Rubinisphaera italica: one gene and its partner. The main gene of each other region encodes a partner of the protein of the gene in region 2 in a complex. Links are inferred from orthologs where the notes say so. Each region holds a gene or a part of one and is shown on either strand. Other genes may lie near its edges.

The links.
Region 1: the proteins of Pan54_RS03715 (region 2) and Pan54_RS05335 are in contact, whole or in part, in a crystal structure (PDB 8WTB), measured with the Bacillus subtilis proteins. The link is inferred for Rubinisphaera italica from one-to-one orthologs.

Annotation. Positions count from the first base shown.
Region 1 is NZ_SJPG01000001.1:1,393,197-1,396,331, reverse strand. What follows is about bases 329-3,135. They hold Pan54_RS05335 (UvrB/UvrC motif-containing protein), read right to left. Parts: upstream 2,085-3,135; coding sequence 1,572-2,084; downstream 329-1,571. Other genes in these bases: Pan54_RS05320 (multiheme c-type cytochrome), read right to left, coding at 3,117-3,135; Pan54_RS05325 (DUF971 domain-containing protein), read right to left, coding at 2,690-3,028; cyaB (class IV adenylate cyclase), read right to left, coding at 2,134-2,718; Pan54_RS05340 (translation initiation factor), read right to left, coding at 1,220-1,558; Pan54_RS05345 (3-keto-disaccharide hydrolase), read left to right, coding at 415-1,203. Outside these bases: Pan54_RS05350 (hypothetical protein), read right to left, coding at 1-184. UniProt on the Bacillus subtilis protein: Activates the phosphorylation activity of the protein-arginine kinase McsB. Is required for the delocalization of competence proteins from the cell poles.
Region 2 is NZ_SJPG01000001.1:958,573-961,851, forward strand. The notes cover bases 237-3,187. They hold Pan54_RS03715 (protein arginine kinase), read right to left. Parts: upstream 2,319-3,187; coding sequence 1,155-2,318; downstream 237-1,154. Other genes in these bases: ccoS (cbb3-type cytochrome oxidase assembly protein CcoS), read left to right, coding at 237-399; Pan54_RS26240 (REP-associated tyrosine transposase), read right to left, coding at 690-1,097; Pan54_RS03720 (hypothetical protein), read right to left, coding at 2,639-3,043. In the rest of the region: Pan54_RS03700 (heavy metal translocating P-type ATPase), read left to right, coding at 1-217; more of ccoS, read left to right, coding at 214-236. UniProt on the Bacillus subtilis protein: Catalyzes the specific phosphorylation of arginine residues in a large number of proteins.

The DNA of each region.
Region 1 (3,135 bases), 430 kb from region 2 along the record:
CGTAAGCTTTTCCGGCATGCCAGATTGTTAAACTTCTGGCAATGACTTCGGGTTTAGTTTCAGGCGTAGCCTCAGACTGATGGAAAATCCGTGTGTAAATCCGGTAATCTTGAGCAAATAGAGGATGACTCCACGAACAGATCGCCAACAGCATCAGCAGGCAACAGAAATTATTTTTGTGCATGAGCCCGTCATTTCGCATAATGCAAATTGGGAAATATCCCGTATTTTTGCAGAAACATTCCAGTTCCGTTGAAGATTACCGTACTCTGCCATCGGCCTCAACATGAAGTTGCAATCGGTGTTCAAATAACCTTTTTACAAGTCTTAGGCTACAGACTTGCCGAACGCCCCTGACAGGTTCACAATAAAGCATCAATGCAGAATGATCTGACACCAAATGAGAGGAAAATCATGATTAGAATCTTACTAACTTTCGCGCTCGTCTTCGCAACATTTACAGCACCATCATTTGCGGCTGAGAAAAAAGCCGACGAAAAATGGATCTCCCTTTTCAATGGTAAAGATCTTTCCGACTGGACAATCAAAATCAAAGGCTATCCACTCGGCGAAAACTTTGGGAACACGTTTCGGGTTGAAGATGGACTGATGAAAGTTCGCTACGATCAGTATGACAAATTCGATCGCAAATTCGGGCATATTTTCTACAACAAACCGTTCTCGCATTATGTGCTGCGTGTTGAATACCGCTTTGTTGGTGATCAGGCACCGGAAGGCGAAGGCTGGGCACTCCGAAACAGTGGGGCGATGCTGCATGGAGAAGCTCCGGAAACAATGGGGGTTGATCAGGACTTTCCCGTTTCCATTGAGGTTCAATTTCTGGGTGGTAACGGCAAAGACAAACGAACAACAGCAAACCTCTGCACTCCAGGCACGAATGTTGTGATGGATGGCAAACTCTTTAAACCTCACTGCACCTCTTCAACATCACCGACGTTTCACGGAGATCAATGGGTGACCGTCGAAGTCGAAGTTCGAGGTAATGAAGTGATGAAGCACATCATCAATGGCGAAACCGTACTCGAATACACTCAGCCACAATTGGATGAACGGGATGCCCACCCGAAAGAACTTGCAGAAAAAGCGGGAGACATCATGCTTTCCGGTGGGACAATTTCTCTACAATCAGAAAGTCATCCCATCGATTTTCGAAAAGTTGAGCTGAAAGTCCTTGAAGAATAGAACTCTCACTGAAAATTCAGGTGACCTTGTATCCCATTTCGATCAGTGATTTTCGCACACGGTCGACATGGTCACCCTGAATTTCAATATTGCCCTCTTTGAGTGTTCCACCTGCTCCACAAAGTGATTTCAGCTTTGTGAGCAGGGATTGAACAACATCGTCTTCATTGGCGTGTCCTGAGACGACGGTCACCATTTTGCCTCGTTTACGTTTCTCTGTGAAGACTTTCAGTTTCTGAGAACCAGGCGGAGTGACAGCTTTTGCTTCTGGAGGACAGACGCATTCCGACTCCAGTTCCTCGCATTTCTCACAGCGTGGCGGACGATCAAATTCAGTTCCTGCAAAAAGTCCCATAACGATACTCAATTCATTCAGAATCTGAATTTTCCAGTTCGGTTTCTATCTTCTGAATTTCGTCCCGAATACTGGCAGCTTGCTCATATTCTTCACGCTCGACAGACCGGGTCAAATCTCTACGCAACTGAATCAACCGCAGTTGATTCCCACTGTCGAGTGGTGCCCGTTTCGGCGATTTGCCATGATGAACGGTATCGTTGTGGATATTTTCAAGCAGAGGCAGGAGCCTTTCCCGGAAAGTTTCATAATCGTGAGGGCAACCGAATCGCCCTTTTTCCCGAAACTCGCGGTAGGAAATCCCACAATTGGGACAAATGAGTTGTTCGTCCTCAGCGGCTCTTTCATCCAGGTCTGAGTCCGGCAGCAGCGATTCGACAAAGGCTTCTTCCGGGGATTTCGCCTGCGGCTTTTCCATGTAGTCGTGGAAATGCATTTCACAAAAATGCAGTTCCTTCACATCTCCATTTTTCAATACCGTAACATGATATACGGCTGGTTTGGAGCAGACGGAACATTGTTTCATAAGTCACTCAAATTCAATTCGTTCTTAATATTGCAGTAGAATTATATTGTCACGTATTGGCATTTTTCTTGTCAAGCAGTAACCGCAGATAACTTCTGCGTTCGACCTGCGGGCCTAATGACAACGATTTCGCCAACTCAAGAATTTGCTCGCGAACTTCGTCGACCTGAGATTCCTCGGCTTGTGACTCAATTTCCGCATAATCCCCCAGTTCGCGAACATGATCCAGAACAATTTCGAATTCTCGTTCCGCTTCATTTAAGATGAAGATATTTCTCGATTTGCAAACACGATGAACTGGCTGAAAACTCAATTGCTTCAGGACTTCTTCAAAGCCCGCAAGTGTTTCCGGGCCATCTGCCAGCTGAACTTCAATTTCCTGACGTGTCTTCGTCTCCTGATCGACGAGTGGTCCTTTGTAGGTCACCATATTCTTGGAACCGACACGGCGGATCCGGAACGCTTCATCTGTTTCTGAAAAATCTCGCAACGGATGCGCAAAGTACAAATCTTCCTGCTCGATTGTTTTTTTATAGCGTGCTCCCCGTTCGAGAATTATTTTCCGCAGTGCCTCGAAATTCTCGATAGGATATTTTACTTCGACTTCATAGTGCATCAGTAATCTGGCTCTCACTCTGCGATTCTCGTTGAATCTTTTTCAGGTATTCCCACGTATAAAGCCCTGTGGTATGACCATCACTCCAAAGGATTTTCACGGCATAATTCCCAATCAGTTCCATTTTTTCTGGCTGGATATCTTCTGGGGCATCGTCCACAAAATAGGTCCGCACGCCCGTCATTTCATTCACGCAAACCGCACAAGGGCACAAACCTCTGAGTACGCGAAATGGAATGGCAAAGGGCTTCTCTTGCTCCTGCCAGGTCATTTCGAGCACCTGAGTAGATATCTGGGCTTTGATAGATTCTGGAGGTAAAACAGACATGGAAGAGACTAAACTTTTGATTCGATTATTATTGATATGAAACAGGGGCGATTGAAATGGCCCACAAAATGAACGTTGGCGGTCTTGCTTAATCCTTACCGCGATGG
Region 2 (3,279 bases):
GCTGGGAATTACTGTATTGATGCAGGGTGCCAAAAAAACAGTAAGGACAATTCGCTTTAACTTTGCCGTTTCCCTCTCTTACAACATCATTGCTGCGGGATTGGCGATGTCAGGGATGATCAATCCCATTATCGCCGCCATACTCATGCCTCTGAGCTCTCTGTCTGTATTGACAATTGCATTTCTCAATCCCGCTTTTCGAGAAAATCAGTCATGAGTGTGATTTACGTCGCTTTACCCATTGCTCTTTTACTGGGTGCATCAGCTGTGATTGCATTTATCTGGTCGGTCAATAATGGCCAACTCGATGATTTGGAAACCCCCGCAATCCGCATGCTCAGAGATGATTCCACAAAATCATCGAAAGAGAAACAAAAAAATTCTGATCAGCCACACTAAGAATTCCGATTCTGTTCACTCATGTAATTATCAATCACGTTACATGTGGCTCTGAGGCTAAAAAGCGTGATCCTCAGGGGACTCGAATCAGCAAGGCTTTTGTTTCCATTGATTTGAAGCCAAGTAGGGTGCGTCTTGACGCACCATTCACTCGAAGTTCTTAAACTCATCTCCATACCATTCCGCCTGGCTGCCCCAAGTCGCTGGATACTCTCCGAGTTTGACATATCGATGAAATGAGGACCAAGGCCATTCGAAGATCCTTTTCACCAAGCCATGCTTCAGAGGATTCACGTGGAGATAATCCAAACATCTTTTAAATCAGCCTCGTCCTGAGATGGTATGCTCATAGAACCGGCGCTGTCAGATTTCCGTTCTCTACGTTGGATGCGACTCTGCGAAACAGCAGCCTCTGTACCTCCGGCTGCAGTCCAGTTTTTGGTGAATTGTGATTTGATAAACCTCCATCGCATGGAATAATCTTGATCACCTTGTGGCAATTCCCAGATCGTATTGAGGTGATCTGGGAGAAGGACAATCGCTGTCAGATCAAAGGGATGTTGTGTTCGAACTTCTTCAATTGCATTTCTCAAGCATTCTCGTCCTAATTGAGTCGCGAGAATTTGTCGACGCTTGTGCGTAACGACCGAAAAAAAGAAAAGATATCGTCCGTCCCGTGATCGGCGATAGATGCTCATTCAGTGATAATAACTCACCGGGAAAGGTGCGTCGAGACGCACCCTACAAAGTCCTGATCACTCTTCCTCAGATGCCTCAAGCCGTTCTCTCAAATACCCTGCCCGGGCCGTGTTTCGTTCGGCCGACGAGAGTTCTTTGGCGTAGCGTTTTTGCAGGTGGGCGGGTTGGGTCTGGATGAAGAGTTCGTTGGCCAGGGATAAGTCGGGGGTTTCGATCAGGCCGAGGTTGACGCCCATACGGAGGCTCGAAAGCAGGTGCAGGGTTTCTTCCGAGCTGATCGTTTGGGCGCTGCGGAGGATACCGTAAGCGCGGGAGATTTGGTCGTGTAACTGCTGATGATTTTCGGTGATGAGGGCTTTGCGGATGCGGCGTTCATAGTCGATGACATTCGGCACGACATCTTTAATCAGCTCAATAATTTCCGGCTCACTTTTGCCGAGCGTGATTTGATTGGAGATTTGATAGAAGTCTCCCATTGCCTGGCTGCCTTCGCCGTAAAGTCCACGGACGGCCAGTCCCATTTTCTGCATCGCCTGGAAGACTTTTTGAATTTCCTTCGTCTGTACCAGAGCCGGCAGGTGCACCATAACGGAAACTCGAATACCTGTGCCGACGTTGGTTGGGCAGGCAGTCAGGTATCCGAACTGTTCATGATAGGCATAAGCGACACGGGCTTCGATGGCATCGTCAAGCTGATCCATTTCTTCCCAGCAGGCATCCAGATTGAACCCGCTGCGAAGGACTTGCATACGGAGATGATCTTCTTCGTTGATCATCACACTGGTTTGCTGAGAGTTACCGACGACAACACCGCGGGGGCCAGAGGATTCGGACAACTCCCGGCTGATGAGCTGACGTTCCATCAGAAACTGACGGTCGATTTTCGAAAGCGTGTCGACATCGATATAGGTCAGGTCGCTGTAGGAGTAGTGCGGTTTGGCGGGAGGTTGATCCGATTCGCTGGCGATTCGTGAGCCCTGATCGCCTTCCGTTTCGGCAGCCGCTTTTTTCGCCTTCTTGTTCTCTTTTCGAACTTTGGAAACGGCATCACGCAGGAGACCTTCGATTTCCTTGCGTGTTGGATCGTCTGCTTTCGTCAGGAACGGAAACTGGGCCAGATTGCGTGCCAGTCGAATTCGACTGGATACGACAACGTCCGACTCTTTCCCTGTCCCTTCGAGCCAGCCGCTCGTGACAAAAAGTAACGAATCCAAATCCACGCGTATCCTCCCTTGTTCTACACTCAATCAGTCGATCTTATCACATTTCTCATTGAAGGCTCGACCAATTTTATATTCTAAGGGGCAATCCTGATCTTAGAGAAGTGGTAAATCCGACAGGATTGCAAACATTTTACAACTCTGGTGAAGTTTCACTGGTCCTGACCTTCAATTCGAGAGTGTAGCGAATGAGGGGAATGTTCTACCAGACAGTCCAGAAAAAGCATTTCGGGAAATTATTACACATGCACGAAGCGCAAGCGAGTGTGTGTGACTGAAGACGGATTGACTCACTCGCTTGCGCTTCGTGCTTGTTTTTACTATTTGACGGGCATTGGTAGCGGGATGAGTTCTGCCTCTGGAGTCTCTGACGGTTCTGGGAAAGCAATTTCGCCGCGTTGCTCCCGATCCTGTTTTTCAGAGAGTGCGGCCCAGTATTTCATGCGATACTCAGCGGGATAATAAACGGGATCGCAGCCGCGGCAGGTTGGGCACTTGCAATCCTTCGAGCAGGGGCAGAGGGCGCGATTGAAGCCGAATCGTCTCCAGTCGGGCATCCCAATGCGGCTGACATCCAAACCGGGGACATAAAGCGGATCGAGAGCGAGCTTGGTATCGGCGTATGCATCGATGATTGAGGAGTAGATGGCCGTCGTGCGATAGCATTGGCAGCCGCTCAATCCCAGGAGCAGACCACTGAAGATTCCCAGTATGACAATTCGCATAGTTGACCTCAAAACCTCGATACAGACGCCGTTTGGTGGTTTGATCGGCGGATCGATCGATACGGGTGTCCGTTTTTAACGGCTTTAGCGGATAAGCCGATCAATCCGAGTGAAAAAGTGCGGCTGAGTTAAATTGGGGGAGATATAAGGGGGGCCTCACAACCGATAAAATGAGAACAACTACTTGTCAAGAGAAAAGGGTGGCAGGGATCGAGCGTAGTGAAGCCCTTAGAAAG